DNA from 2 places in the Erythrobacter sp. genome. Region 1 is predicted to be linked to the other one. Evidence: predicted binding sites of a transcription regulator. Region 1 holds the regulator's gene; the other holds the start of a gene.
The links. Region 1 encodes LexA, which represses DNA repair genes until DNA is damaged. Its sites were predicted from a motif close to GTTCCNCNCTTGTTCT; they were not measured.
Positions count from the first base shown of each region.

Region 1 (15,744 bases):
CGGGCAAGTCACTGATCGTCTCGGGGGACGAGGGGCTCGACGAATTGAGCCTTGCAGGCGGCAATGAAGTCGCTGTGGTGACGGGCAATGCCTTCACGATGGAGCGCATCGACGCCTCGGCAGCGGGCCTGCCCCACGCCCCGATCACCGCGATCAGGGGCGATGACGCGAAATATAATGCCTCGGCGCTGAAGGCGCTGCTGATCGGCACCCCCGGGCCATACCGGGACGCGGTGCTGTTCAATGCCGCTGGCGCGCTCACCGTGGCGGGACGCGGCGAAAGCTGGCCCGAACGCGCCGCAATGGCCGCAGAGGCGCTCGATTCCGGCAAGGCGCTCGATCTCCTCCTGCGCTGGATCGCCATGGCAAAGTGACATGAACAAGCTCGAAGAAATCTGCGCCACCAAGCGCGAAGAAGTCGCCGTCCGCAAGGCCGCCACCACCACCGCCGCGCTCGAAGCCGCCGCTGCCGCGCAAACGGCCCCGCGCGGGTTCGAGGCTGCGCTGCGTGCGCGGGCCACGGGCGGCTCCTATGCCCTGATTGCCGAGATCAAGAAGGCGAGCCCCTCCAAAGGCCTGATCCGCGCCGATTTCCGCCCGGCCGATCATGCCGCCGCCTATGAAGCGGGCGGCGCCGCCTGCCTCTCGGTGCTCACCGACGCGCCCTATTTTCAGGGCCACGAGGATTACCTCGTCGCCGCACGCGCCGCCTGCAAGCTACCGGTGCTGCGCAAGGACTTCATGGTCGATCCGTGGCAATGCCTCGAAGCCCGCAGCCTCGGAGCCGACGCGATCCTGATCATCGTCGCCGCGCTGGAGGACAGCCGGATGGCCGAAATCGAAGCCGCAGCGCGCCAATATGGCATGGACGTGCTGGTCGAAGTGCATGACGAGGCCGAGATGGAGCGCGCCGCGCGCGTCCTCCAGTCGCGCCTGATCGGGGTCAACAACCGCGATCTCAAGACCTTCACCACCAGCCTCGCCACCACCGAACGCCTCGCCCCGCTCGCGCCGCAAGGCACGCTGCTGGTGGGCGAAAGCGGGATCAATTCCCACAGCGATTGCCAGCGTCTCGAAGCCTGCGGCGTGCGCACCTTCCTTGTGGGCGAGAGCCTGATGCGCGCTGACGATATTGCGAGTGCCACGCGCGCGCTGCTGGGGACAGAATAGCACGGCACCCGTTCGCCTCGAGCGCAGTCGAGAGGCCTGTGCGGGGTGTCTCGACTTCGCTCGACACGAACGGCTAGAGGGGACGAATGAACAAGCTCACCCACCTCGGCGAAGATGGTTCGGCCCACATGGTCGATGTCGGCGGCAAGGCGGCCACGGCCCGCCGCGCGGTCGCCAGCGGGTGGATCACCATGTCGGCAGAGGTGCTCGAAGCCATCCGCGCCGGCAATGCCCCCAAGGGCGACGTGCTGGGCACGGCGCGCATCGCCGGGATCATGGCGGCCAAGCGCACGGGCGAGCTGATCCCGCTGTGCCACCCGCTCGGGCTGGAAGCGGTGAATATCGACTTCGATTACGAAGAGGGCGCGATCCGGGCCACGGCCACGGCCTCGCTGACAGGCAAGACGGGCGTCGAAATGGAAGCGATGACAGCCGTTTCCGTCGCACTCCTCACAATCTACGACATGGCAAAAGCACTCGACAAGGGCATGGTCATTTCTGAGGTGCGCCTGATCGCCAAGTCCGGCGGCAAGTCGGGCGACTGGAAAGCCGCAATTTGAACCCGCCGCTGGCACTGGAGGAAGCGCAGGCCCGCCTGCTGGCGCTCGCCCCCGTGCTTCCCGCAGAAACCATCACCACCGAAGCCGCACTCGGGCGGGTGCTGGCTCAAGACCTCCACGCAACCCGCACCCAGCCCCCCGCCGATCTTTCCGCGATGGACGGCTATGCGCTGGGGCCGAGCGACGGGCCGTGGGCGCTGGTGGGCGAAAGCCGCGCGGGCGCGCCCTTTGCGGGCGTCATCGCTCCGCAGGAATGCGTGCGCATCTCGACCGGCGCCAATGTGCCAGAGGGCGGCACCCGTGTGCTGCTTCAGGAAGATGCGCGCGTCACAGACGGCATGGTTACCGCCAGCGAAGTGCCACCCACCGGTCGCCATATCCGCCTGCGCGGGTTTGATTTTCATGGCGGTGATCTGCTGCTCCCCCGCGGCACGCGCCTCAACGCAGGTCGCATCGCGCTGGCGCTGTCAGGCGGGCATGGGTCCGTGAGCGTCACCCGCCCCGTGCGCGTGGCCGTGCTCGATAGCGGGGACGAGCTCAGCGTCGATCCCGCAAACTGCCTCCCCCACCAGATCCCCGCCAGCAATGGTGCGATGATTGCCGCCATGCTCGCGCCCTTGGGCTGCGAGGTGCTGCGGCTCGGCCCGGTGGGCGACGATATGGCCGCATTGGAAGCCGCGCTGGCACGAGCCGAGGGGGCCGATGTGCTCGTCACCTCGGGCGGCGCATCGGTCGGCGATCATGATCTGATCAAGCCCGCACTCGCCAATTGGGGCGCCGAGACCGCCTTCTGGCGCGTGGCGATCAAGCCCGGCAAGCCGCTGCTGGTGGCCACACGGGGCACGCAGGTGATCCTCGGCCTGCCGGGCAATCCGGTATCTAGCTTCGTCACCGCCTTCCTCTTTGCCCTGCCGCTGGTGCGCGCGCTGCAAGGCGATGTTGCGCCCCTGCCCGCCGCGCTGACCATGCAGGCGGGCGAGCCCCTGCCCGCGATCGGTCCGCGCCGCGAATTCCTGCGCGCGGTGATCGAAGGCGGCGCAGTGCGGCTTGCCGGTTCGCAGGATTCTTCGGCCCTCAGCGCGCTGGCTGCGGCCGATTGCCTGATCGACCGCGCGGCCCATGCGCCTGCGGCTGCGGCGGGTGAGGCTTTGCGGGTGTTTCCGCTCCGGATTGGCTGAACCGCTGGGCTTCGCTGTCCAGCGCGCTTGACTCGCGTTCCATGGTTGCCTAATTGTTCCTTGTTCGTTCACCTTAATGGCGGAACGACGAGTGCAGGCAACGCACCTGATGCCTTCTTGAAAAGGGGCTGGTGCCTCTTGGCGCACGCAAGGGATGGCACGGCGGGCCTGACGGGCGCGTCGTGAGTGCGACCACAGGAGTTTGGAGCAATGCTGACCGCAAAGCAGCGCGAGCTGATCGTCTTCATCCAGCAGCGGCTGGAAGAAACCGGCATCTCGCCCAGTTTCGAAGAAATGAAGGAAGCGCTCGATCTGAAGAGCAAGTCGGGCGTGCACCGGCTGATTTCCGCATTGGAAGAACGCGGCTTCCTGCGCCGACTGCCCAACCGGGCGCGTGCGCTCGAAGTGATCCGGGAGCCGGGCGACACGACGCCTTCGCGTGGCTCTGCGGCCAGCGACAATGTCGTGCCCATGCCTGCGCCGCGCGCTGCTCAGCCCGAGCCTGCCAATGACGTGATCGAACTGCCCTTGCATGGCCGCATTGCTGCCGGCGCGCCGATCGAGGCATTGGAAGGGCAGTCGACCCTCCCCGTCCCTGCCGCCCTGCTTGGCCCGGGCGAGCATTATGCGCTCGAGGTTTCGGGCGATTCGATGATCGAAGCCGGCATCTTCGACGGCGATTTTGCGCTGGTGCGCCGCACGGATAGCGCGCGCGACGGCGAGATCGTGGTGGCGCTGGTGCGCGGCGAGGAAGCGACGCTCAAATATCTGCGCAAGGAAGGCGGCCAGGTGCGGCTCGATCCGGCCAATGCGGCCTATGATCCGCAGTACTACCGCCCCGATGAAGTGCAGGTGCAGGGCAAGCTCGCCGGGCTTTTGCGCCGCTATCACTGATTTTTCCGGGCGGATTTTTCGTCCGATTATTCAAAATCAATGACTTATGTGTTTTCAAGGCCGCTTTTGAGGGTTCCCAAGGGCGGCCTTGACCGCATTTGACCCCCAGTTGACCCCGAGATGACCCCCCGATGAGCGGCACTTGACCCCCGCCTGAAGCGGGTTTTCCGGCCTCACTCGGCCGCCTGCCACCAGCCATGACGGCCCTCTCTCTGGGCCACGGTTTCGATCCTTTGATCGGCCAGATGGATCGCAAGGCCGCCCGTCTGGTACAGCATCCGGCGGTCCGCCTTGAGCCAGCGCGGCCGGCACAAACGCGGCAGCGAGCGATCGGCAATGACGATATCGGCCTTGCCGCAAGCCGCCGCGAGAGAACGCTCCTCGATCCGGTCACGGGTCCGGGCCATCAGGATCACCCAATCCCGCCCGCCCCGCTCCAGCACCAGCGTGCAGAAGGACGTGGAACAGCGCGCGCCCTCCCACTCGGCGAGCGGCACGGGATCGGCCTTGACGCCCGCCAGCTCGATCAGATTGTCCCGCGCGTAGGACGAGCGGCTGTCTCTCAAGGAGAGCAGATGCCGCTCTCCATCAGCGCCCGCGATGGTGATCCCCACCTGCTTGCCATCGCCCGCCACCAGCACATCGGGCACAGGGGTGAGCAGCACCAGCACGCTGGCCAGCGCCACCGGCGCAAAGCCCCAGAGCCGCGCCCGTCCGCTCCACAGCGCAAGCCACAGGCCCCCGCCCGCAAACAGCGCCACGGCCCCCATCCCGATCTGCGGCATCAGCCTGACCGCCCCCGGTTGGCTGGCGGTGACATGGGCGATCCACAGGAGCAGATCGAGCGAGCGCTCGGTCGCCCACCAGAAGGGCGCGCCTGCCCCCACCAGATCAAACGCCAGCCCCAGCGCGATCAGCGGCATCGAGACGAAGGTCACCAGCGGGATCGCCACGACATTGGCGACCGCCCCGTAAAGCCCTGCGCGGTGGAAGTGGAACAGCACGATCGGCATCAGCGCGAGTTCGATCACCATGCCGGTCGCAAACAGCATCGCCGCCCGCCGCAAGCCATGCGCCCACCACGGCTCGTCACGCGCGGCAAGGAAAGCGCAGGCCGGCGCACTGGTCGAGAAGGCGATGATCGAAAGCACCGCCGCAAAGCTCATCTGGAAGCTCGGCCCGATCGCGCTTTCGGGCCACAGCACCAGAACGAAGCCGCCCGCCACCGCCAGCATGCGCAAGGACAGGGCATCGCGCCCCAGCACCAGCGCGCCGAGCACCAGCATTGCGCCCACACAGCTGCGCACGGTCGGCACCTCGGCGCCGGTGAGGAGCGTGTAGCCGATCCCCGCCATCGCCCCCGCACTCGCCGCCACGATCGGCAGGCGCACTCTCAAGGTCAGCGCAGGCCACAGGGCGAGGAGGCGCATCACCACGAAATAGGCCGCTGCGATCACCGCGCTCACGTGCAGCCCGCTGATCGAGAGGAGGTGGGTGAGCCCCGAATCGCGCATCGCGATCTCGTCGGCCGTGCTGATGCTTCCCCGGTCACCGCTGGCAAAGGCCGCCGCGATGGCGCCCGCCGAGCCCTCGACCCGCCCCCGCACATGGTTCGCCAAGGCGCGCTGCACGCTCGCCGTGCCGCCGCTGGTGGCAGCGGGCCTGACGACTTCGACCGGGCCGATTGCACTGCCGGTTGCCGCAAGTCCCTGAAACCAGGCAGCGCGCGCGAAGTTATAACTCCCCGGCAGCATCGGTGCGGCGGGCGGCATCAGCCTCGCGCGCAGCCGCACAACCGCGCCTTCGGCAATCGGCGCATTGCCTAGCTTGTCGAGCGGCACGTTGATCCGCACCTTGTAAGCCGAGCTGCTTGCCGCATCGCGCACCGCCAGCGTCAGACGGATGCGCCCCTCGGCGGGCTGGTCCTCGCGCTCCAGCACATGGCCGTGCAGCAACGCCATGCCCGGCTGCGCGAGCGGCGGCGTGCCGACCATCTCCGAGCGCGCCCAGATCACCGCAATGCCGGCCGCGAACACCAGCCCCGCAGCGATCAGCGCCTGACCCAGGTGGACATGGGCATCCTCGCCCGCGCTCCCCGCCGGCCAGATCCGCCATGCGGCAAGCGCCAGTCCGGCCCCGCCCGCGAGCGCCGCCAGCCATGCCAGCGGCGTCGGCAGGGCGAACCATGCGAGGATCCCGGCCATGAAGATCACCGTCAGCCACGGCGCGCGGTCAAACCCTGCCTCGGCCAGAAAGCGCTCCGCCCTTGCCGCCACAGCGCTGCCAAGGCCCTTGCCTCCGGAGCCATTTCCACCCGTGCGAGTGCTGGACATTGGCCGCGCGCTTTGCCAAGGGCGCGCCGGAACACCGCTCCCGTCAGGCGTGCTGCCGGGGGTGTCTCCCATCGGAATGATCGGCACATCGCGCATCGGCTTGTCCTGTGACCGGGCAATCCATTGCCAAGCCGCTCAAAGTGAACAGGAATTGACAGGCCATGGCAAGCGAAAGCAGCGTGACGAGCGAGTCCGGGAGCGGCGAGGTGGTGACCCGCTTTGCGCCCTCGCCCACCGGCTTCCTGCATATCGGCGGGGCGCGCACCGCGCTGTTCAACTGGCTCTACGCCCGCCACCATGGCGGCCGCACCCTGCTGCGGATCGAGGATACCGACCGCAAGCGCAGCACCCAGGAAGCGATCGACGCGATCATCGAGGGTCTCGAGTGGATGGGCCTCGATTACGACGCGCCCCCGCTGTTCCAGTCCGACCGGGCCGAGCGCCACGCCGAAGTCGCATGGCAGCTGCTCAAGGCGGGCCATGCCTACAAGTGCTTCGCCACGCCCGAAGAACTCGAAGCCATGCGCGAGGAGCAGCGCGCCAACAAGAAGCCGCTGCGCTATGACGGTCGCTGGCGTGACCGCGATCCGGCCGAGGCTCCGGAAGGCGCGCCCTTCACCATCCGGCTCAAGACCCCGAACGAAGGCGAGACCACGATCCACGACCGCGTGCAGGGCGCGGTGACGGTGAAGAACGAGGAACTCGACGACTACATCATCCTGCGGGCCGACGGCACGCCGACCTATATGCTCGCGGTGGTGGTGGACGATCACGACATGGGCGTGACCCACGTGATCCGCGGCGATGATCACCTGAACAACGCCTTCCGCCAGCTGCCGATCATTCGCGCGATGAACGCCATCGCCAAAGAAACCGGCGGCGCCAATTGGCCCGATCCGGTCTATGCCCATATTCCGCTGATCCACGGCGCGGACGGGGCCAAGCTCTCCAAGCGCCACGGGGCGCTGGGCGTGGAGGCCTATCGCGACGAATTCGGCATCCTGCCCGAAGCGCTGTTCAACTATCTGCTGCGTCTGGGCTGGGGCCATGGCGACCGCGAGGAAATCACCCGCGAGGAAGCCATCGCGCTGTTCGATCTCGATGGCGTGGGCAAGAGCCCGTCGCGCTTCGACATCAAGAAGCTCGAACATCTGAACGGCCACTACCTGCGCGAGGCCGATGATGCGCGCCTCGCCGCATTGGTCGCCGCCCGGATCGGCGAAGGGGCTGACGAGGCGCTGCTGACGCAGGCCATGCCGGTGCTCAAGGTGCGCGCCAAGAACCTCAACGAAGTGGTTGAAGGCGCAGCTTTCCTCTTCGCCAAGCGCCCGCTCGCCATCACCGAAAAGGCCGCCCATCTGCTCGAAGGCGATGCGCCGGTGATTTTAGGTCAGATTTACGAGCGCCTGAGGGCCGAAAACGACTGGACAAGCGAAGCGCTCGAAGCCACTACGAAGGCGCTTGCGGAGGAGCTTGGATTGGGCCTCGGCAAGCTGGCGCAGCCAATGCGTGCTGCGCTGACCGGGACGACCACATCACCCGGGATTTTTGATGTTCTGGTCCTTCTGGGCCGGGACGAGGCCCTTGCACGGCTTGACGCCCAGGCGGCGTAGAAGAGGGTGCAAGGGAGGGGTTAATTGGACAGGAGACAGACCTTGGCAGACAAGCTGGCGAAGCTCGAACTGGGCGGCAAGACCTATGAGTATCCCGTGCTCGAAGGCAGCACCGGCCCCGATGTCATCGACATCCGCAAGCTCTACGCGCAGACGGGTGCCTTCACTTTCGACCCCGGCTTCACCTCGACCGCGAGCTGCGAAAGCGCGCTGACCTATATCGATGGTGACGAAGGGGTGCTGCTGCACCGCGGCTATCCGATCGGCCAGCTGGCCGAGGATTCGAGCTTCATGGAAGTGAGCTACCTGCTTCTGAACGGCGAACTGCCGAGCAAGACGGCGCTCGACGATTTCACCCATACGATCACCCGTCACACCATGCTGCACGAGCAGCTGATGACCTTCTATCGCGGTTTCCGCCGCGACGCGCACCCGATGGCGATCATGTGCGGCGTGGTGGGCGCGCTGTCGGCCTTCTACCACGACAGCACCGACATCTCCGATCCGCAGCAGCGCATGATTGCCTCGCACCGCCTGATCGCGAAGATGCCGACGATTGCGGCGATGGCCTACAAATATTCGGTCGGCCAGCCCTTCATCTATCCGGACAACTCGCTGAGCTACACCGGCAACTTCCTGCGCATGACCTTCGGTGTGCCGGCCGAGCCCTATGAGGTGATCCCGGCGGTCGAACGGGCGATGGACCGCATCTTCATCCTCCACGCCGATCACGAGCAGAACGCCTCGACCTCGACCGTGCGTCTTGCCGGCTCCTCGGGCGCAAACCCGTTTGCCTGCATCGCGGCGGGCATCGCCTGTCTTTGGGGCCCGGCGCATGGCGGCGCGAACGAAGCCGCGCTCAACATGCTCAAGGAAATCGGCACGCCCGACAAGATCCCGCACTATATCGAGCGGGCCAAGGACAAGAACGATCCGTTCCGCCTGATGGGCTTCGGCCACCGCGTGTACAAGAACTACGATCCGCGCGCGACGGTGATGCAGAAGACCGTGCGCGAGGTGTTCGATGCGCTCAAGGTCAATGATCCGCTGTTCGAGACCGCACTGCGGCTCGAAGAAATCGCGCTGAATGATCCCTATTTCATCGAGAAGAAGCTGTTCCCCAACGTCGACTTCTACTCGGGGATCATCCTCTCGGCGATCGGCTTCCCGACCACGATGTTCACCGCGCTGTTTGCCCTCGCCCGCACCGTGGGCTGGGTGGCGCAGTGGAACGAGATGATCAGCGACCCCGGCCAGAAGATCGGGCGTCCGCGCCAGCTCTACACCGGCCCGACGCAGCGCGACTACGTGCCGCTCTCGGCACGGTAAGCCAGAAACGATATGTTCCGGACGGTGCTCAAGGCCGCAGGCATGTTCCTGCTGGCCATGGGCACCATCTGGACCCTTCAGGGCCTCGGCTTGCTGAACTGGCCCGCCGACAGCTTCATGCTCGCCGACAGCACATGGGCGCGCAACGGCGCGATTACCGCAGGTTTCGGGGCCGTGATGCTGTGGTGGGCCTTTCGCCGCCCGCGCGGCTGATTTTCAGACTGCGAAAGCTGGCAACTCCAGCGTGAACAACGCCCCGCCGCTCTCTGCCGCGCCGACCAACAGTTCGCCCTCCATCGCCTCGGCCAGGCGGCGCGAGATGTAGAGGCCGAGGCCGGAACCCTTGTCCTTGCCGCCGTCGCTGTCGCGACCGAGGCGTTCGAACTTGTCGAAGATATGTTCGGCCTGTTCGGGCGTGATACCGGGGCCTTCGTCGGCAACGCTCACGCAGACGCGTCCTTCGCCCGCCGGCGCCGCGGTGATCGTCACCGTGCTGCCCGCAGGCGAATAGGCGATCGCATTGCCGATGAGGTTGATGAGGATCTGCAGCACGCGGCGGAATTCGGCGTTGGCCAGCGCCGCGCCCGGCTCCCCATGTGTCACGAGCCGGATCTCGCGGTTCTGCGCCCGCACGCCGAGAATGCCTGCCGCACGCGCCGCCGCATCGGCCAGATCGACCTTCTCGCGCGCGGTCGAAAAGCCCGGGGTCTCCACCACTTCGAGATCGGCGAGGTCGCCGAGCATTGCGGCAAGGTGCTGCCCTGCGCTGGCGATGGTGCCGGCATAGTCGGAATATTCATCGCGCAAGGGCCCGGCGAGCCGCGCGCGGATGGTTTCGGCATTGGCGATGATCCGCGCCACGGGCTGGCGCAGCACCGGTGCAAGCGCGCTACCGATCAGGCGCGTTGCGCTGGCCTCACCCTCGGGCGCGGCAGGCTGATGCGCACCGGGGGCGAGCGGTTCGTCAGCGATCAGCAGGAGTTCGAAGCCTGCCGGGTTCTGCGCATCGGGGCCGAGCGGGATCAGCCGCACACGCCATTCGCGCCGCGATCCGGCAAAGCGGCACAGCGCCCCGTCGAGCAGCCGCCAGTGCAGCGGCTGGTGGTGGGCGATGCCCTGCAATTCGACCAGCTCGCTCCACACCTGCCCGGCCGCTGCCATGCCCGCCGCCTGAAGCTCCATCGCATCGGGCGCGAGCGCGCTCAGCACCTGAAGGCGCTGGCGGGCATCGAGCCGCGCGCTGACTTCGGCTGCGGCGCGGTCGATCGCATCGAGCCTTTCGGCATAGGCGCGGCCCTCGGTTGCAGGCGGAAGGCTGCGCTGCCAATTCTCGACCAGCACCTCACACCCGGTCTTGCCGTCATCCTCGCCCGAACGCGCCGGGTGGATGCGGGCAAAGCCGGAGACCATCGCCTCGCCATCGAAGGCGGAGAATTCGCGCGCGATCTTCAGCCCCATGCGGCGGGTCTGACGCACCAGATCGAGCAGTTCGGGGATCGCCAGCGGCCCCGGCACTCGCCCGCCGCAGCGCGCCTGCAATTCGGCGAGCGGCTCGTCGGCATTGAGCAGCCAGTCGCGCGCATCGGTCACCCCGCGGGCGCCAAGCAGGGTATCGCGGCGATCCATCGTATTCATGCCGTCAGGCCCAGCAACAGCCGTGCACGCTCGGGCGCAATGTCCTCCAGTCCCTGCGGTGCACGGGAAGCGGGATCGACCAGCGGGAAGATACGGGCGATATTCTCGGGCGACATTCCGGCACTGCGCAGCATCAGCGCGAGCCTTGCCCCCTGCCCTTCCTGACAGGCGAGCACGGCATCCTCGCGCTCCTCGCGGCCCAGCGCCGCCACCGCGCTGGCAAACAGCGCGAGGCCCGCATGGTCGAGCGCCAGCGCCGCAATCGCGCCGCGCCGCATGGCCGAGACAAGCCGGGCCAGCAGACCGAGGCGGCTCGCGCCTTCATCATAGGTCTCGTGCAGCCGCCGCGCCGCGTCGCCCTGCCCCAGATGGCGCGCGGTGAGCGCGTGGAACAGTTCGGCCGGAAGCTCGGAGAGCGGCAGCTCCATCCGGCGCTGGCTCTGGATGAAGCGTGACTGTGCCGCGAGCGTGTTCATGGCAAGCTCGGCCACCAGCGGATCTTCGGCAGCGATCAGCTCCTGAAGCAGCGGGCTCAGCACCGGATCGAGTCCATGGTGCTGGTGGAGCCGCTCGGCCGTCAGGCTTTCGGCGGCCAGCGCATGGCAATGGGCGAGCAGCAGCGGATCGCCTGCGAGCGCATCGGCCAGCGCATCATGCGCGCGGCGGTCGGCATCGGCGGGCAGACGGACAGAAGGATCGCGTCCGGCGGCGGCGGCAAGCAGCTGCGCGGCAAGGTCGGACAGCATCCCGCGCACCCGCGCCAGCGCCGCGTCGCTCACCAGCCTGTGCCCGTCGCTTGCCAGCATATGGCGCAGCACCGGAACGAGCGAGCCAAGCGCACGGGTCTCGCGCGCGAGTTCATCGCGCAAGGCAGCCTCGAGAGCTCCGCCGTCAGCAAGGTCCATGGTCTCGTCGCCCATCCTGCCCGCATAGTGCAGGCTTGGTTAAATCCGCGTTAGCCCAGATCGCGGGTTTGCGGGAGCAGCATTCCGCCGGTGAAGAGCAGCGCAACGAGCGCGGTTGCCTCGGGCAAGAGGCCAAAGGCGGCAGCCAGTGCGAGGAGCGCGAGGAGCACGCTCCGGTCCGCCAGTGGCGCGAGCGGCGCGGGCGGCAACGAAAGGCGGGCAAGGCCGATCAGCACTGCACCCAGCAGCGCCAGCGGCACGAAGGTGGCCGGCGCAGACAGCGCCAGCACCAGCATGGCCGAAGCGGCGCAATCGACCGCAATCTGCGGCCACGCCCGCTTGCCCGGGCCTGCGCCCTCGCCCAGCAAGGCATGCTTCATCGCGGCCAGAGCGCCCGAAAAGGTTGCCGCAAAGGCTCCCAAGGCGCCAAGCCCGAGCCCCACTGCCGATAGCCCGCCCGCCGCCGCAGCAATGCCGCCTGCCAGCAGCAGCCCCGATCCGGCCAGCGCCAACAGCGGCCCCTGCGCCAGCCCGCGCGGAGAGAACGCCCGCGCCGCTAGGCCTGCGAGGCTGGCCGAAGGCCGCCGCCAGTCGGCCTCGCCCGCAGCCCGCATGATCAGCGCCTGTTCCTGCGCTACCAACGCGCTCTCGTCGCTGGCGAGGAGCCATGAGCCGCCGGCCGAAACCTCGGCGGGCAGATCGCGGCATGGCGTTCCGGCCTGAAGCGCAAGCCGCAGCAGCAGCGAGATCGCGTCGGCATCGGGCGGGAAATCGGCCAGATGCTGCACCGGCGCGCCGCGCATCGCCAAAACCCCGCCCCAATGGCGCGCGGCATCGATGCGCTCGAAATCATCGGGATGGGCGGCGACCAGCGGGCTGTCCGATGGCAGGCAGGCGACAAGGCGCGGCGGCGTGGCCTCGGCAAACAGACGCGCGGTCACGGCGGGATCGGGCAGCAACCCGTCGGCCAGGATCACCAGCTCGTCCTCGGCCCGCACCAGCGCCGGCAGGTGAAGGAAACCGCGCAGAGCCTGAAACGTGCCCCCCGCCCTTTCCACCGCCTGCTGCACCCGCAGGATTTCCGCATCGGGACTTTCGCAGAGGCACAGGATCCGTTCGCACCCGAAGCTGCGCAGCAGATCAACCTGCCGCGCCAGCACCGATCGTCCCGCCAGCGGCAGTCCGGCACGCAACGTGCCCGTTCCGGTTCGTCTGAGGGCCGCGATCAGGGCCGTGCGCATATCCCGCCTCCCGCAAGGGGGTTTCCCTTGGGAGAATTGCCGCTTTCACCGGCGAGGTTCAAGCCATGCCTGCGCGGCTGTGCCCGAAATCTGTCTGCGGAAGTGTTAGGCGCTCAGCGCTTCATCGAGCGGTTGAAACGCGCCAGCACCGCTTCGATCTCGCGGATCACGAAGGGCTCACCGGGCGCGGAATTGAGCGCGTGTTCGGCAGCGGCCTGCAATTCATCGGCATGGAAGCTGGCGGCCAGACCCTTGAGGCGCATCGCGGCCACGTTCCAGTTGCCATCGCAACGCGCCCGCTTGAGCAGATCGAGCTGCCGCGCTGCACTGTCGAGGAAGGCCCCGCGCAGCTCGCGCATCAGCGCGGCGTTTTCGCCGGCTGCTGCCGCTAGTGTCGCATCAAGAGCACCATTATCATAGGCCATGATGCCCGATTACAGGCGATTAGGTTAAAGCGGGGTTTATCCCGAGTCCGCCTGTGATATGATGCCAGCCATGACAGGACGGCACCAGATACGCGCCTTGGGGCGCAAGGGCGGCGCGGATGACGCTGGCGATGCGGCAATTCCCGAGGGTGAGGCCGCGCCCGAGAGCGGCGAGATACTGCTCGAGGAAAGCTGGGAAGAGCCGTCCGCGGATACCGCTCCCTCCACCAGAGGCGCATGGATCGCCCCTGCTCTCGCGCTGCTGGCCATGGCCGGATGGACCGGATTCTTCGGCTGGACGGTGAGCGCCGAGGCGCTGGCGGGTGCCGCTCCGGGGACATGGGCAGGCTGGATCGTATCGTGGTCGGTGCCGATGGGGCTGATCGGCATTCTCTGGCTGCTGGCAATGCGCTCCTCGCGCGCCGAGGCGAGCCGCTTTGCCGCCAGCGCCGCGCTGCTGAGCCGGGAAAGTGCCGAGCTCGAGGCACGGCTCAAGGTGGTCAACCGCGAGCTCAGCCTTGCGCGGGAATTCCTCGCCGCGGAAGCCCGCGACCTCGAAGCCCTCGGCCGGATCGCGGCGGAGCGCATCTCCACCCATGCCGCCGAATTGCAGGCGCTGGTCGCCACCAATGGCGCGCAGGTCGAAGCCATCGGCTCGGCGAGCGAAACCGCGCTCGGCAATATGAACCGGTTGCGCGATGATCTTCCCGTGATCGCCAATGCCGCCCGCGATGTGACCAACCAGATCGGCAATGCCGGTCGCCATGCTCAGGAACAGCTCGATCAGCTGACCATCGGGTTCGAGCGCATCGGCACCATCGGCACCGCCAGCGAGGCGCAGGTCCAGAGCCTCAGCGCCACGGTGGGCGAAACGCTGACCGGGTTCGAAGCGCAGGTTGCCCGGATCGAGGCACTGGTGAGCGACCGCTTCACCCGCTTGCAGGGCGAGACCGCCGCCTATCGCGAGCGCGTGGAAGCGCTCGAAGTCGCCGCACTCGATGCCCTGCGCACCCAGACCGCGCAGCTCGAAACCGATATCACCGCCGCCGCAGAAAGGCTGCGCGAAGCCGAAGAGGCCGCCCGCGCGGGTCTGCGCGGAGAGATGGAAGCGCTCGATGCCGAAGCCGCCGCCCGTCTCAAGGCGGTCGAAGCGGCCGAGGCCAGCGCACTTGCCACGGCCCGCAGCCGGATTGCCGCGATCACCGAGGAAGCCGACACCATCGAGGTGCGTCTGGCTGCCCGCGACCTCCAGTTTGCCGAGGCTGTCGAGCAGCGCCAGTCGGCCTTTGAAACGCGCGAGGCGCAGGCCAGCGAAGTCCTCGCCCAGCGGCTCACCGCGCTCGACGATGCCCTCGCCCAGCGGCGCGAGGCGCAGCTCGCCGACACCGCGAGGCTGGTGGCACATGGCGAGGAAATCACCGCGCAGCTCGATAACTTCGGCGCACTGCTGGCCGAGATCACCGCCAGCGGCCATGCTGCACGCAGCAGCCTGTCCGACGGCTTTGACGCGCTCGACCAGACGCTTGCTGCCAAGCGCGCCGCCCTCGCCGAGACCGAGGCGCGGCTTGCCCAGCTGACCGAAAGCGGGGTGCGCCTGCTCGAAATCATCCAGTCAGGCGCGCGCACGAGCCGTGAGGAATTGCAGCAGGCCATCACTTCGGCAAGCGAGACGCTGGCGGGCGTGGAAGGCCGGGCGGGCGATGTGCGCCAGCTGATGCTGGCCTCTGGCGAGAGCGGCAAGGACCTCTCGGCCTATCTCATCATGACCCGCGAGGAGATCGCTGCGGCCGACGCCGCGATTGCCGGCTTTGGCGCGAAACTCGCCGAGCAGTCGGACGAGGCGCTCGCCAGGCTTCAGGGCCTGCGTGGCGGTTTTGCGCGATTGAACGAAGAAAGCGGCACGCTGGCGGGCGAGACGCAGGAGCAATTGCGCACGGCGCTTGCCACGCTTGAGGAAGCCATCGCCAAAGCCTTTGCCACGCTCGATGAAGGCGCGCGCGAAAAGGCGGCGGCGCTGGCGACAAGCCTCGGCGGGGAAGCGGTGCAGGCGCTGGAACGCACGATGCGCAACGAGACCGCCGCTTCGGTCGGCAAGATCGAAGCCGCTGCCGCCCATGCCTCGGGCGTCGGGCGCGAGGTGGTGGTGCAGCTGCGCGACCAGCTGGTGAAGGTGAACGAGCTTACCGGCAATCTCGAACAAAGGGTCACTCGCGCCCGCGAACTGGCCGAGGAGCAGGTCAACAACGACTTCGCACGGCGCATGGCGCTGATCACCGACAGTCTCAATTCGGCCGCCATCGACATCAGCGGTGCGCTATCAAGCGAAGTCGCAGACACCGCATGGGACGCCTATCTCAAGGGCGATCGCGGGATCTTCACCCGCCGCGCCGTCCGCCTGATCGACAATGGCGGCGCGCGCGACATTGCCGAGCTCTACCAGCGCGACGACGCCTTCAAGGCC
Region 1 is NZ_CP136573.1:614,090-629,833, forward strand. Features, by position in the region: gene trpD (anthranilate phosphoribosyltransferase) at 1-374, shown strand, start outside; gene trpC (indole-3-glycerol phosphate synthase TrpC) at 376-1,170, shown strand; gene moaC (cyclic pyranopterin monophosphate synthase MoaC) at 1,257-1,730, shown strand; gene RSE14_RS03115 (molybdopterin molybdotransferase MoeA) at 1,727-2,908, shown strand; gene lexA (transcriptional repressor LexA) at 3,119-3,802, shown strand; gene RSE14_RS03125 (ComEC/Rec2 family competence protein) at 3,976-6,135, opposite strand; gene gltX (glutamate--tRNA ligase) at 6,297-7,748, shown strand; gene RSE14_RS03135 (citrate synthase) at 7,791-9,077, shown strand; gene RSE14_RS03140 (hypothetical protein) at 9,090-9,290, shown strand; gene RSE14_RS03145 (sensor histidine kinase) at 9,294-10,712, opposite strand; gene RSE14_RS03150 (hypothetical protein) at 10,709-11,632, opposite strand; gene RSE14_RS03155 (NTP transferase domain-containing protein) at 11,668-12,858, opposite strand; gene RSE14_RS03160 (Hpt domain-containing protein) at 12,972-13,283, opposite strand; gene RSE14_RS03165 (coiled-coil domain-containing protein) at 13,354-15,744, shown strand, end outside.

Region 2 (15,744 bases), 690 kb from region 1:
CGATCTTCCCGCCCAAGCTGGCCGCGGGCGCTGCGATCATGGCCTGGGGCGCGGACCGGCACCTGTGCTTCGTTGACGAGAACCAGGGCGGCACCTTCGACAAGTATTTCTTCCGGCAGGGCGACAAGCAGGGCTTCTTCAACCCCTTGCAGTCGGTGTCGGGCGAGCGTCTGGCGCTGACCGGCGGCAAATATGCCAAGGCCGAGCGCACCGGGATGGAAGGCAAGCTCGAATGGGTCGTCTCCTCGCAGAAGTGCAAGGAGATCGACAAGAAGACCAAGCCGCGCCTGCGCTGCCGGGTCTATATCGGCCTTAGCGTCATCAAGCCCAACGGCGCGCCGCTCGGCTCTGCCACGCTGACTTACGGGCGGCAGTTCGATCTGTTTCCCGCCGAAACCCAGAACTTTGTCGAATTCTTCGGCCTGAAGCTCACCGCGACGGCGGCGGGCCCGGGCCAGGTCACCTACGAATTGACGCAGCCCAAGCGCAATGCCGCGTTCCTGCTGCGCTAACCAGAGCGAGCCCATGGACTTTATCTCTATCCTGTCGATCTTCGTCTTGGCCTGCTTCGTGGGCTATTACGTCGTCTGGTCGGTGACCCCGGCGCTTCACACTCCGCTGATGGCGGTGACCAACGCGATCTCCTCGGTGATCATCGTCGGCGCGCTGATCGCGTCGGCGGAAGCCGCCAGCCCGATCGCCAAATATCTCGGCCTGTTCGGGGTGGTGCTCGCCAGCATCAACATCTTCGGCGGCTTCGCCGTGACCGAGCGCATGCTCGCGATGTACAAGAAGAAGGAGAAGTGAGCATGGACTTCTCCCTGCTTTCCGCAGCCGCATCCGGTGAAGGCGGCACCCCGGCATGGGCGATGCTCGCCTACCTCGTTTCGGGCGTGTTCTTCATCCTCGCGCTGCGCGGGCTTTCGAGCCCCGCCACCTCGCGCACCGGCAACCGCAACGGCATGATCGGCATGGCGCTGGCAGTGGGTACGACGCTTGTCACCCACAACATCGCCAACATCGTCGAAATCCTGATCGCGGTCGGCATCGGCGGCGCGATCGGCGTGGTTGTCGCCCGCCGCATCGCGATGACCGCGATGCCGGAACTCGTCGCGGGCTTCCACAGCCTCGTGGGTCTCGCGGCCGTGGTCGTCGGCCTTGGCGCGTGGCTCGATCCGCAGTCCTTCGGGATCGTTGACGCAGCCGGGCAGATCCTTGCCGTGAGCCGCGTCGAACTCGGCCTTGGCATCGCCATCGGGGCGATCACCTTCTCGGGTTCGATCATCGCCTTCCTCAAGCTTTCGGGCCGGATGAGCGGTTCGCCGATCATGCTGCCGGGCCGCCATGTCATCAACCTCGGCACGCTGGCCGCGATCCTCGGGCTGATTGCCGCCTACACCATCTCGCCGGCTGGCGGGGCGGGCGAGGGCTGGATGGTCATCGCGGTCGCCGTGCTCGCCTTCATCATCGGCTTCCTGCTGATCATCCCGATCGGCGGGGCGGACATGCCGGTCGTGGTGTCGATGCTCAACTCCTATTCGGGCTGGGCGGCGGCGGCGATGGGCTTCACGCTGGGCAACAGCGCGATGATCATCACCGGCGCGCTGGTCGGCTCCTCGGGGGCGATCCTCAGCTACATCATGTGCCGCGCGATGAACCGCAGCTTCATCTCGGTGATCGCGGGCGGCTTTGGTGCCGACGCGGGCGCTGGCGGCGGTGCTGGCGGCGCGCGCGAACAGCGGCCCTACAAGCAGGGCTCGGCTGAAGACGCGGCCTACATGCTCGAACAGGCCGAGAAGGTCATCATCATCCCCGGCTACGGGATGGCGGTCGCCCAGGCCCAGCACGCGCTCAGGGAAATGGGCGACAAGCTCAAGGAAAAGGGCGTGGAGGTGAAGTATGCCATCCACCCCGTCGCCGGCCGTATGCCCGGGCACATGAACGTGCTGCTGGCCGAGGCTTCGGTGCCTTATGACGAGGTGTTCGAACTCGAAGACATCAACTCCGAATTCGCCCAGTGCGACGTCGCCTTCATCATCGGCGCGAACGACGTGGTGAACCCGGCCGCCAAGACCGACAAGTCCAGCCCCATCTACGGGATGCCGGTGTTCGACGTCGACAAGGCTAAGCAGGTGTTCTTCATCAAGCGCTCGATGGGCGGCGTGGGCTATGCCGGGGTCGATAACGACGTGTTCTACATGAACCAGACCGTCATGCTCCTCGCCGACGCGAAGAAGATGGTCGAGGAAATCGTCAAGTCGCTCGATTAAGGGCCACGCTGCAATGAAGAAGCTGCTGCTCTGGATTGTCGTGCTGGCCGGACTGGCGGGCGGAGCGCTGGCCTCGGGCCTTGCCGATCCGCTGGTCGCCTGGCAGGTCAAGGGCTCGCTGGTGGCCTCGGGCCTCGGCGAGAACCGCGCCGAGTGCATGGCCGACCGGATGGTGGAGCGCCTGACGCTCGGCCAGCTGTGGAAGCTGCGGCAAGGCATGGCCCCGCAGGAAGGCGAGCCGGAGAATGCCGAGGGCCTTGGCGAGATGATCAAGCGGCTGCGGCGCGTGGGCGACGGCGAGGCGGTCGCCGTGCTGACCACGAGCGCGGGGCTGTGCGCCATCGGTTTGGGGTAAGAAGCTCCGCGCTTGCCTTTTCTCCCCCCAATGCGCCACACTGCGCAGCGGAGAGGGAGAACATCATGAACCGCATCGCTTTTGCCGCCGCCTTGCTCGCGAGCACCGCGCCGCTGGCTGCCGAAACCCACCGCGTCGAGGCGGGCGAGGGCGCAGGCCAGCGCTTGCAGGAGGCGCTGATTCTGGCCGCGCCCGGCGATGTGATCGAACTGGGCGAGGGTCGCTTTGCGCTGACCGACGGGCTCAGCCTCGATGTCGACGGGGTGACAGTGCGCGGGGCGGGCATGGACAAGTCGGTGCTCGACTTCACCACCCAGGCGGGCGCGGGCGAGGGGCTTCTCGTCACAAGCGACAATGTCACCTTGCGCGATTTCGCGGTTGAGAACCCCAAGGGCGACGGGATCAAGTCCAAGGGCGCAGACAATATCGTCTATCATGCCATCCGGGTCGAATGGACTGGCGGGCCGAAGGCTACCAACGGCGCCTATGGCATCTATCCTGTCGAAAGCACCGGCGTGCTGGTGCAGGGCTCGATCGTCTCGGGCGCATCGGATGCGGGGATCTATGTCGGCCAGAGCCGCGACATCACGGTTCAGGGCAATATCGCCAAGTTCAACGTCGCCGGGATCGAGATCGAGAACAGCCGCAACGCGCTGGTCACGGGCAATGTCGCCACACGCAATACCGGCGGCCTCTTGGTGTTCGACCTGCCCGGTCTGCCCGTCATGGGCGGGGGCAATGTGATCCTGCGCGGCAATGTGGTGTCCGATAACGACACGCCCAACTTCGCGCCTCCGGGCAATATCGTCGCCAGCGTCAGGCGTGGCACCGGCGTGCTGGTGATGGCCAATGACGGCGTGCTGATCGAGGACAACGCCTTCGACAACAACCCCACCGCCCACGTGATGGTGGTGGCCTATGTCCAGCTCTTCGAGGATCCGCGCTACAACCCCTATGCCCGCAACGTGATCGTCGGGCCCAACGCCTTCGGGCGCGGGGGGGATGATCCGCAGCTTGATGGCAAGGAGGCGCTGCTTGCCGCTTTCGGCGGAGCGCTGCCGCCGGTGCTCTGGGACGGCATCAAGGAGGACGAGGACACCGGCCTCAGGATTGCCGAGGGGGTGACGGGCTGGACGCTCAACCTCTCGAAGCCTGGCCAGAGCCTTGCCGAAGCCCAGCCCGGGCCGCTGGAGCTGACCCCGCTGGAAAGCTGGGCCTTCCCCGATGTCGGCGCGCCCGCCGAGCTGGAGGCGCGGCTGAAGTGAAGCGCGGCCTCGGCCTCCTTGCGCTCGCTTGCGCCACCTTTGGCGCGGCGCTGGCCGATGCGACGGTGCTGGAGCCGGCGCCGGTCAATGATGCGGCGATTATGGGCTCGGGTTTTCCCAAATCCTTAAGCGAATATGCCTTCTTTCAGGATGGGCGCAGGCAGGATCCGGGCGCGCGGGTTCACCCTTACGCGCTCAACACCCCGCTGTGGTCGGACGGGGCGGAGAAGCTGCGCTTCATCTACCTGCCCGCAGGCACGCAGCTTGCCGCCGACGGGGAGGGCCTGCTGCGCTTTCCGGTCGGCGCGGCGATCATCAAGACCTTTGCCTTTGGCGAAGGGGCCGAGCGCCGCCTGATCGAGACCCGCGTGCTGCTCCACCGCGCGGAAGGCTGGGTGGCGCTGCCCTATCGCTGGAACATCGAGCAGACCGACGCGACACTGGCGCTGGCGGGCGGGCGGGTCGACCTCACCACACCGGCGGGGGAGGCGATCTCCTATGCCATCCCTAACAAGAACCAGTGCAAGACCTGCCATTCCAAGGACGGCGCGGTGATCCCGATCGGCCCCAAGGCGCGCAATCTCTCCGCCGATTGGCTGGGCGACATGAGCGCCAAGGGCGTGCTGGCGGGCGACATTGCGGGCGGCAATCGTCTGCCCGACTGGCGCACCCATGCGACCGGCCCCGCTGCGCCGCTGGCGCGCGCCTATCTCGATGTGAACTGCGCCCATTGCCACCAGCCGGGCGGGGGCGCGTCCAATTCGGGCCTCGATCTGCGCTGGGAGCAGCAGGACGCGCACGCGATCGGCATCGCCAAGCGCCCGGTCGCGGCGGGCCGCGGGGCTGGCGGACATGATTTCTCGGTCGTGCCGGGCGCGCCCGACGCCTCGATCCTGCTCTACCGGATGGACAGCGCCGAGCCGGGCATCGCCATGCCCGAACTCGGCAAATCGAGCGTCGACAAGGATGGCGTGGCAGTGGTGCGGCGCTGGATTGCGGAGATGAAATGAAAAAGTGGCTTGTGCGCGCAGGTTTAGCGCTTTTCGGCATCCTCCTGATTGCCTTCCTCGTGTTGCGCACGCCCGACACGGATGTCGCGGAGATGCGCGCGAAATACGGCGCTCCCCCGTCGCAATTCGTGGAGATCGGCGGCGGGGTGACTGTCCACCTGCGCGACGAGGGGCCCAAAGACGCGCCCGCGATCATCCTGCTCCACGGCTCCAATGCCGATCTCCACACCTGGCAGCCGTGGGTGGAGGCATTGAAGGGCCAATACCGCGTGATCCGCTTCGATCAGGTCGGCCATGGCCTCACCGGGCCTGATCCGCAGGATGATTACTCCACCGCCAATTTCGTCGCCGATATCGGCGCGGTGGCGGACAAGCTGGGCCTTGAGCGCTTCGTGATCGGCGGCAATTCGATGGGGGGCAAGCACGCGCTTGCCTATGCCATCGCCCATCCCGAGCGGCTGACGGGCCTCGTGCTGGTCGACGGCAGCGGCGGGCCGATGCTCAAGGTCGCGAGCGACAAGAAAGAGGAGAAGAAGGGCGGCGGCAATATCGGCTTCACCATCGCGCGCATGCCGGGCCTCAATCGCATTGCCGAGCAGATCACCCCGCGCTTCCTCATCCAGCAGAGCCTCGAACAGAGCGTATCGGTGAAGTCGGTGGCGAGCGAGGCGGCGGTGGATCGCTACTGGGAAATGCTGCGCTATCCCGGCAACCGGCGGGCGACGCTCACGCGCTTCAGCCAGCCCTATGACCCGCTCGCTGCGCAGGACATTGCCGCGGTCAAGGTGCCGACCCTGATCCTGTGGGGCGAGGAGGACCGCGTGATCCCGGTCGAGGCGGGATACTGGCTCGAAAAGACCATCCCGGGCAGCAAACTGGTGGTCTATCCCAGGATCGGCCACCTGCCGCAGGAAGAGGCGGTGGAGGCGACGCTGGGCGATCTCACGCCGTGGCTCGCGGCCCATTCCGGCAGTCTGCCCGCGCGGTAAGACGCACCGTTTTGCGGGCCTATGGACGCGAGGGAAAAAACCTCGCTACACCTCTTCGCACCTGCACATAAAAAGGGGACGCGGATTTGCGCAAACTCGGGATCATCGGCGGCATGAGCTGGGTGTCGACCGCCATGTATTATGACCGGATCAACCGCATCGTCCAGAAACGCGCCGCCCCGATGGCGTCTGCTCCGCTCCTCATCGAAAGCCTCGATTTCGCCCAGCTCTATGCCCTGCGCGAAGAGCGTGACTGGCAGCGCGCCGCGATTGTGCTCACCGAAAGCGCAAGGCGGCTGGAAGGGGCAGGGGCCGAAGCGCTGATCATCGGCGCCAATTCGATGCACCGCCTCTATGATGATGTCGCGGCGGCGGTGAACATCCCCATCCTCCACATCGCCGAATATGTCGGCATGGCGATCAAGCGTGCCGGCCACACCAATGCCGCCCTGATCGGCACCCGCAACGTCATGACCGAGAGCTTCTATCGCAAGCGTCTCGTCGCCCACGGGATCGATCTGCTGCCGCCGGAGATGGCCTTCGTCGAGATGCTCGACAAGATCATCTATGACGAGCTGATGGTGGGCAAGGTCACCCGCGAGGCGCAGCGCCAGATGAAGACCATCATCACCAACATGGCGCAGGACGGGGCGCGGGCGATTGTGCTCGCCTGCACCGAACTTGATCTGGTGGTCGATGTCGATGCCAATGTCCTGCCGGTGTTCGACAGCACCCGCATCCATTGCGAGGCGGCGGCGAACTGGATTCTCGATCAGGAAGGGGTCCACTGAGCGCGCCCGGACAGCCGGATCCCGCCGGATCCCTGTGATTGAAATGATACAACGTTGCCGGAAAGTGCATGAATTACCGGCTCGTCCTTAAACTGAAACGTTCCGGCGCATGGCCGGGTTGCAAGGGGTGCAACCCCTTAACGTTGACGTTAGGGGCACGCTCGGAATTTGTCAGAGCGACAAGCGATGGCGGTTCCGGGTCTTCGGGTCGCACCGACAGGCCCTTGGGGCCGCCTCACCTTCCCCCCCAACACCGGTAGGCGGCCCCATATCTCCCCGCTTCCAGCCGCTGTTCATCCGCCCCTTTGTGCAGGGTTCCCGCTGTGTTCCGGTTGAGCGCTTTCCTGTCCTCACCTAAGCGCTTGTGAGATGACCCGCGCCCCCTACGCCGCCGATCCTGACGCCCATGGCCCCAGAGAATTCGGGCGAGAATCCTCCGCCGCGTCCGGCGAACAGCGCGGGCCGCGCAGCGCCTTCCAGCGTGACCGCGACCGCATCATCCATTCGATGAGCTTCCGGCGGCTGAAGGCCAAGACGCAGGTCTTCATCGCGCCCTTGGGCGATCACTATCGCACCCGCCTCACCCACAGCCTTGAAGTCGCGCAGATCGGCCGCGTGATTGCCCGCGCGCTGGGGCTGGACGAGGATCTGACCGAGGCCCTGTGCCTCTCGCATGATCTCGGCCACCCGCCTTTCGGTCATGCAGGCGAGGCGGCGCTCTCCGAAGCGATGACGCGCCACGGCGGGTTCGATCACAATGCCCAGGCGCTGCGCACGGTGATGCGGATCGAGTGTCCCTATCCCCAGCATGACGGGCTCAATCTCACATGGGATCTGCTCGAGGGCCTCGCCAAGCACAACGGCCCGGTGATCGCGCCGAACTGGGCGCTGGCGGAGCTCGACGAGGCCTTCCCGCTGATGCTCGGCACATGGCCCTCGCTTGAGGCGCAGGTGGCGGCGGTGGCGGATGATATTGCCTATGACAATCACGACATCGACGACGGGTTGCGCGCAGGGTTTCTCGAACTCGATGACCTGCTCACCCTCGATTTCGTCGCGGACCAGTGGCGTGCGGTCGAAAAGCGCTTCCCCAATGCCCCGCGCGAGCGCCTGCTGCGCGAGATGGTGCGGGATTCGATCGGGCTGATGGTGAACGATGTGCTCGAACATACGCGAGAACAGGTGAAGGGCCTGCGCTCGGTCGCCGAAGTGCGCGAGGCCGGGCGGCAGTTGGCCGGCTTCTCGCCCGCGATGGCCGCGCAGGAGCGGCGCCTCAAGTCCTTCATGTATGAACGGCTCTATTACCACCCCGAGCAAGTGGCTGCGGCAGAGCGCGCGCGCGATGTCGTCGCCCGGCTGTTTGCGGCCTATGCGCAGGACACCAGGCTGATGCCCGAGGACTGGCAGGCGCGCCTGCCCGCCGCCGATCCGGGCCGCGCGCGGGTGATCGCCGATTTCATCGCGGGGATGAGCGATCGCTTTGCGATGCAGGCCTGCACCGCGATCTATGGCGAACGGCCGGCGGGGCTGATCAATGTCTGACGCGCGGTCTTTGGCGCGGGGGCCCGTTCGCGTCGCGCTGGTCGGCGCGACCGGTCTTGTCGGGCGCAAGGTGATCGCAATCGCGAGCCTTGGAGACGAGGCGCGCATTCTCGGCATTGCCCGGCGCGAGGCGCCGCTGCCGCCGGGTGCGCGGATGGAAATGTTCGTCGCCGAGCCGGACAAATGGGCCGAGGTGCTCGAAGCCGTGCGCCCGCGCGCGCTGATCTGTGCGCTGGGCACGACGATGAAGAAGGCGGGCGGCGATCAATCGGCCTTCCGCGCGGTCGATTTCGATCTGGTGCTGAAAACGGCCGAGGCGGCCAAGGCGGCGGGCGTGCCCAACATGGTGCTGGTGAGCGCGGCGGGGGCCGATGCGCGCTCCAAGAGCTTCTACATGCGGGTGAAGGGCGAGGCCGAAGACGCCGTCTCGCGTGTGGGTTTCAAGCGGCTCGACATTCTCCATCCCGGCCTGCTGCGCGGCGAGCGGGTGTACGACCTGCGCTTTGCCGAGCGCGCCGCGATCATCGCTGCGCCGCTGATCGATCCGCTGCTGTCGGGCAAGTGGGAACGGTTCCGCTCGATCGATGCCGCGCTGGTGGCCGAGGCGGCATTGGGCCTTGCGCTGCGGCGGGCAGGCGGGCGCTTTACCCATGATAACGAGGCGATGCGCCGCGCCGCGCGCGAATGGCGGCGGGTGCGCGAGACGGGGGAAGAGGCATGATCGACTGGAACGCGGTGTTCTCCATGGTCAATCTGCTCGCGCTGATCGCGTGGGTGGGGCTGATATTCCTGCCGCGCTGGCCGGCGCTGCTTTCGGGCGTGCTCTATCTGGGCGTGGGCCTGCTGTGCCTGATCTATGCGACCGGGCTGATCGGGCTGCTCTCGGGCCTCATCCCCAAACCGCAGGGCGGTGGCGCGGATTTCACCACGATTGCGGGCGTGCGTTCGATCTTCGCCAGCGATCCGGGGGTGACGATCGGCTGGACGCATTATCTCGCCTTCGATCTGTTCGTCGGCCTGTGGATCGCGCGCGATGGCGATGCGAAGAACATCTCGCGTTTCATCCAGGCGCCGGTGCTGTTCGCGACCTTCATGGCCGGGCCGCTGGGGCTGGGCCTGTGGCTGCTGATCCGCGAGCCTGCCGCGCGCAAACAGGGCCGGTTTCGCTAAATCGCAGGTAGACCGGCGCGGCCGCTTCCGCTTAACTCTCGCAAACGCTTTTGGGAGAGAGCACGGCCATGGCACGTAACGCCTTTCACGATCATCAGACCTTCGATGCGATCATGCACTTCTGGGCGAAGGAGCGGCCTGATGGACACGCCTTCGATCAGGAGGGGCGGGTCACCACCTATGCCGAGGCCGATGATCTGACGCGGCGGCTGATCGCGCTGATGCAGGCGCGCGGCATTGCTGCGGGGGACCGGGTGGCGTGGCTCGGCAAGAACCGCGATATCTACTTCCTGCTCTATATCGCAGCGGCCCGCATGGGGGCGGTGATGGTGCCAATCGGCTGGCGCCTCGCCCCGCGCGAGATTGCCTATATCCTCACCGATACCGACGCGAAGCTGCTGTTTGCCGATGCCGATTTCGTCGAGACGGCGCATCAGGTGGCGGGCGATGTTCCGGCCAATCCCGAAGTGATCGAGGCCGAGGCCGCGCGCACCGCAGCGGCGGGCTTCGAGCCTGCTGACTATACCCCGCCCGGCCCGCATGATCCGGTGCTCCAGCTCTACACCTCGGGCACCACGGGCAATCCCAAAGGGGCGATGCTGTCGAACACCAATCTGCTGGGCCTGCGCAATGCGGGGGTTGCGGCAGGGCTCGACTGGCAGTTCTACGAGCCGGGTGACTGCATGCTCGTCGCCATGCCCTGCGCGCATATTGGCGGGACGGGGCTGGTGAATATCGCGGTGGCGAGCGGGGTGAGGAGCCTCGTGCAGGCGGAATTCTCCCCCGTCGGCGTGCTCGAAGCGATCGAGGCAGGCGCGACCCATATGTTCATCGTGCCGGCCGCCTTGCAGATGGTGGTCCAGCACCCGCGCGCGGCGACCACGGATTTCTCCAACCTCAAATATCTGATGTATGGCGCTGCGCCCATGCCCTTGGAATTGCTCAAGGAAGCGGTGCGCACCATGCCCACCACCAAGTTCCTGCAAGCCTACGGCATGACCGAAACCAGCGGCACGATCTCGATCCTCCCGCCCGAGGATCACTCCCTCGAAGGCAACCAGCGCATGCGCTCGGCGGGCAAGGCCTGCCCGGGCGTCGAGATCGAAGTGCGCGGGAGCGACAACAAAGAGGTGCCGCGCGGCGATATCGGCGAGGTCTGCATCCGCTCGCCCTCCAACACCGCGGGCTACTGGAAGCTGCCCGAAGCCACCGCCAAGACCATCGATCCCGACGGCTGGCTCCACACCGGCGATGCGGGCGTGATGGACGAGGACGGCTATGTCTACATCCAGGACCGCATCAAGGACATGATCATCTCGGGCGGCGAGAACGTCTATCCCGCAGAGGTGGAGAGCGCGATCTACGGCCACCCCGCCATCGCCGAGGTCGCGGTGATCGGCGTGCCGAGCGCCAAGTGGGGCGAGGAGGTGAAGGCCTGTGTCGTCGCCAAGCCGGGCATGGAAGTGGACGAGGCCGACGTCATCGCCTGGGCGCGCGAGCGGATCGCGGCCTTCAAGGCGCCCAAGAGCGTCGAGGTCATCCCGCTGATGCCGCGCAACGCCTCTGGCAAGATCCTGCGCCGCGAATTGCGCGCACCCTATTGGGAAGGGCAGGAGCGGCAGGTCTCCTGATGGCGAAGCAGCACGCGCCTGCCACCCTGCGCAACCGCGCAGCGATTGCCGATGTGCTGGCGCGTGAATTGCCGACGCAGGGCGCGGTGCTTGAGATCGCGGCGGGGACGGGCGAGCACGCGGTGTTCTTCGCGGGCCATTTCCCCGCGCTCCGCTGGCAGCCGAGTGATCCTTCAGCCGAGGCGCTGGCCTCGATCGCGGCCTACCGGGAGGATTACGCGGGCCGCAATCTCGCCGCCCCGCTGATGCTCGATGCCGCCGCACCCGAAAGCTGGCCGATCGAGCAGGCTGACGCGGTGGTGTGCATCAACATGGTCCACATCAGCCCGTGGGAGGCGACCCTTGGCCTGTTTGCAGGCGCGGCGCGGGTGCTGGGGGCGAGCGGCGGCCCGCTGGTGCTCTATGGCCCCTATATCGAGGCAGGCGTGGAAACCGCGCCCTCCAATCTCGACTTCGATGCCAGCCTCAAGTCGCGCAACCCCGCTTGGGGCCTGCGCCGCCTTGAGGATCTAGATCGCGTTGCATCGGAGCATGGTTTCGAGCGCTCCAGCCGGTACGAAATGCCAGCCAACAACCTGACGCTCGTCTACAGAAAGCGTTCGCCGTAGAGCATGGAACGGCCTCGCAGTGTCCGCTTTTTGTGGACGCGAAAAAAGCTGCCGTTCGGCGATCGACCCCATATCGGCCTTCGGGAAGGACTCGGCGGGAGCCGTGTCAGTATCAGAACTGGTCCGAAATCGTGAAGGTCACAAACTCGCCGCGCTCCCGGTCCAGCACCTCGGTTCCGATGAAGGCCCCACTGCGGTCGGATGCGAAAAGCTGGCGGTCGCGCGGGAAACGGGTCTGGAACAGGTTGCTTGCCTCCAGTCGCATCTTGACCCCGAAGAACCGCGTCGTTTCTGCGAAGGCGGTGATGCGCCGTCCGCGTCGGTCAATGATCGACTCGTTGGCGAAGACGGTGCTGGTGCGCCGCGCGGGTTCATAAGTCATGCCCCAGGCGATCCGCGCGTCGCTCAGATCCTGTCGGAAATCGATGGCGATGTCGGGATTGGCAAGGCCCGTCACCACCCGCGTTTCTCCGGTGATCGGATCGCGGAAAGATGCGTCTCGGAAATTGGCCGAGATCTCGATTAGTCCGCCCTTGATGAAGCCGGAGAGCGGCAGCGCCGCCTCGGTCTCGATCCCCCACACCCGCGCCGAACCGGCATTGGCGAGGCCCGGCACTCCGCTCGGCAGGATCACCTGTTCGAGCACGTCTGCGCGCCATTCGTGGAAGGCTTGCGCATTGAGCGCGAAGCCACGGGGGAGACGCAGGTCGGCGGTTATACTGGCACGCCAGGTCTGGTCGGGGCCGAGATCGGGATTGCCCGCCAGCAAGCGATCATCCTCGGCATTGGCGGAGGCGGCGAAATCGTTGAAATCCAGTTGGCCGACAGTGCGGCGCATCGCGGCACGCAGCTGCACTGATCCCGAAGCCTGCCAGGTCAGCGCCAGCTAAGGCTTGAGAAATGTGAATTCATTGCGCCCGCTGGTATCGCCGGAAACAGTGATCCGCGAGAATTCCGCCGCCATCCCAGCCTCCAGCGTCCAGCGGGGGGCGAGCACCCAGGTGAGATTGCCGAAGGTCTCGCCGCGCCATTCGGAAACGGCGACATCCGATGCAGGCAGCGCGATCGGACGCACCCCGCCTGCATCTTCCACCTCAAGCGCGATGCGGGAATCGAGCCGGTTATAGGCCAGCTCCACCCCGAATTCGGGCCGCAAACCGCCTTCGAGCTTGCCGATCGTAACGCGCGTGAGCGCCTCGATGGGCATGCGTTGGGCGGCGAAGCGGTTGATTATCGGCGGGCTGGCGGGCGGCTGCGAGATGACATTGGCCGATCTGACCTCGCTAGCCTGCACCGAACCGAGGCCGAGCAGCTTCAGCACCCACCCATGTGCGACCTGACCCGTCCAATCTGCGCTCAGCTCGCCTTGCCAGAATTCGGAATCGAGACGGATATCCGAGCGGCGGTCTGCGGGGCCGCCATCGGGTTCGCGACCCAGAAAACCATCGCGTCCGGTCTCTTGGTAGTAACGGCTGTTGCCGAAGCGCGCGTTGATGGTCAGCGTTCCGCCCGCCAGCAGACGCTTGGCCTCGGTCGCGATGAAGGCATCGCGCAAGGTCGAAGGCAGGGTCTCCTCCTCAAACGCTACGAGCCTGCCGCCCGCATCGCGGCGGATGCGGTCGATGTTGTCAAACGTGAACTGTTCCCAGAAAGCGTTCACTTTCGTGGTGGTTGACCATGCGCCCAGCGGTGCAGTGAAGGACACCTCGCCGCGCGGGTAGACAAGGCCTGCCGGATTGCGTTCCAGCTCGCCCGACCAGGTGCCGGCAAAGCTCTGCGGTTTGCGGATGACGTTGGCGATCAGGCCCTGTCCGGCAGTTTCCCCGGCGCGCTGGGCACCGCGTGTCACCTCGATCCGGTCGATCGCATCGGCGGGGATGCGGCTGAGGAAGTCCTCGAGCCCGCCCGCTTTGATCGTCGGCCGCTCGCCATCGACCAGCACATTGCCCGCCGCACCTGCAAACCCGCGCAGCTCTGCGCCGGTATCGAGGCTGAACCCGGGCACGCGTTCCAGCAGTTCGAGTGCGGTCTGGGGGTAGAAGCGGTCAAAGAAGGCACGCGGATAGGCCTCGACCGCCGCGGCAGGTGGAGGTGCAGGCGGGGGCGGCGCCGTGTCATCCTGTGCCGCCAACGGGGCGCAATGGGCGAGCGAGACCAGCATTGCGCCCGCAGCAACCACCAGCCGGGTCTTGACCGATCCCGTCACCTCAAACCGGCTCAAGCACGGTCTGCGCTTCTCCCCAAGCTGGGAAGGGATCGTTGAGGCGCTCCCACTTGTCCGGAGTGAATTCGTCCGTGGGGAGCAGACAATCGTCGAGCGCCGCAGTGATCGCAGCCTTGTCCAGCCCGATGCCGATGAACACCAGTTCCTGCCGCCGGTCACCCCAAACGGCGTCCCAGTGGCGGATCACGAATTCCTCGAAACTGCCATCATCCGGCCAGCGGTTCTTCGGGACGGCGGCCCACCAGCGGCCCATGCGGCTGACGCTTTTCTGATGCCCGGCAATCGCCAACTCGCCGAGAAAATCGGTGCGAGTGGCGAGCCAGAAGTGGCCCTTGGCGCGGATCACCTTGTCGAGCGCATCGCCGGTCAGGAAGCGGTAGAACATCGCCGGGTGGAACGGCCGCCGCGCGCGGTAGACGAAGCTTTCGACGCCATATTCCTCGCTCTCCGGGCGGTGGCTGGCGTAGTCATAGAGCTCCTTCATCCACAGCGGGTGCTGTTCGGAACGCTCCTCATCATACAGTCCGGTATCGAGGATCGTGTCGAGCGCGACCATGCCGAAGTCCGCCTCAATGATCCGTGCATCGGCGTTCAATGACGCGACCACCTGCTTGACTGTGGCGAGCTGTTCGGGGCTTACAGCGCTCGCCTTGTTGACGATCACAACGTCGGCGAATTCGATCTGTTCGACGAGCAGGCCCACCAGAGAGCGATCATCGCCTTCGCCCGCCGTTTCGCCGCGCGCAGAGAGCAGATCCGTGCTCGAATAATCGGCCAGCAGGTTGAGCGCATCAACCACCGTCACCATGGTATCAAGCCGTGCGACATCGCCAAGGCACTCGTCATCTTGATCGCGGAACGAGAAGGTGGCGGCGACCGGCAGGGGTTCGGAAATGCCGGTGCTTTCGATCACGAGATAGTCGAAGCGGCCTTCCTCGGCGAGTGTGCGCACTTCCTTGAGCAGATCGTCGCGCAAGGTGCAGCAGATGCAGCCATTGGTCATCTCGACCAGCGTTTCTTCCGCGCGGGACAGCGCTGCCTCGCCGCCGCGCACCAGATCGGCATCGATATTGATCTCGCTCATATCGTTGACGATCACCGCCACGCGCTTTCCCTCGCGATTGGCAAGAATGTGGTTGAGCAGCGTGGTCTTGCCCGCGCCGAGAAAGCCGGACAGCACGGTGACGGGCAAGCGGCGATCGGCAGGTGAGAGGGAGATTGCATTCATGCGTCAACTCCTGTCGGCTGATACTTGAAACGGGGCGCGAGGCCATTACGTTATGTTGTATCATAACTCAATAGGGGCGTGGGATGGCAACTTCACTTCCATCGGCGGGCGGCGAGGCGCCGTGGCACCGCTTGGGCATCGGCCTCTCGGCGCTTTGCCTTTTGCATTGCCTTGCGCTTCCGTGGCTGCTCGCGAGCTTGCCAGTGGTGATGCTCGCCGCTTTGCCAGAGGCGTTACGCGACGAAGAATGGCTCCACGCTGCGTTGATCATCCCGGTGATCTTCGTCAGCGGGCCAGTGCTGCTGCGCGGCAAGCCGGGCCATTGGCAGAGCGGACTGGTGCTGGCAGCCTTCGCCGCATTGATCGGCGCGCTGTTCACCGCAAGCGAGGTGGCCGATCAAATGCTGACAGTAACCGGAGCGGCGTTGTTGCTGGCCGCACACGGGGCGAGACTGCGACGAGGCCATCAGCATGGACCTTGCGGATTGGCCTAAGCGATGGTGCAAGGCGGCCCGATCACAATCTGAGCGCAGCGAGACGGGGGGTGAGCCGCCGTTTCGCATGGCCCCTATATCGAGGCCGAGGCGCTGGACGCGGTTGCTGCCGGGCTGGGCATGGCCAGAAGCGCCCGATATGCGCTTCCGGCGAACAACATCATCCT
Region 2 is NZ_CP136573.1:3,007,626-3,023,369, forward strand. Features, by position in the region: gene RSE14_RS14450 (hypothetical protein) at 1-512, shown strand, start outside; gene RSE14_RS14455 (NAD(P) transhydrogenase subunit alpha part 2) at 526-807, shown strand; gene RSE14_RS14460 (NAD(P)(+) transhydrogenase (Re/Si-specific) subunit beta) at 810-2,270, shown strand; gene RSE14_RS14465 (hypothetical protein) at 2,284-2,625, shown strand; gene RSE14_RS14470 (parallel beta-helix domain-containing protein) at 2,691-3,890, shown strand; gene RSE14_RS14475 (SO2930 family diheme c-type cytochrome) at 3,887-4,900, shown strand; gene RSE14_RS14480 (alpha/beta fold hydrolase) at 4,897-5,889, shown strand; gene RSE14_RS14485 (aspartate/glutamate racemase family protein) at 5,976-6,680, shown strand; gene RSE14_RS14490 (deoxyguanosinetriphosphate triphosphohydrolase) at 7,050-8,222, shown strand; gene RSE14_RS14495 (NAD(P)H-binding protein) at 8,215-8,943, shown strand; gene RSE14_RS14500 (ABA4-like family protein) at 8,940-9,392, shown strand; gene RSE14_RS14505 (long-chain-fatty-acid--CoA ligase) at 9,461-11,023, shown strand; gene RSE14_RS14510 (DUF938 domain-containing protein) at 11,023-11,631, shown strand; gene RSE14_RS14515 (TonB-dependent receptor domain-containing protein) at 11,744-12,517, opposite strand; gene RSE14_RS14520 (TonB-dependent receptor plug domain-containing protein) at 12,518-13,852, opposite strand; gene RSE14_RS14525 (GTP-binding protein) at 13,839-15,083, opposite strand; gene RSE14_RS14530 (MerC family mercury resistance protein) at 15,167-15,577, shown strand.
Region 2: RSE14_RS14490 (deoxyguanosinetriphosphate triphosphohydrolase) is a predicted target of LexA. The motif match lies at 6,995-7,010, and genes of this name have one in related genera.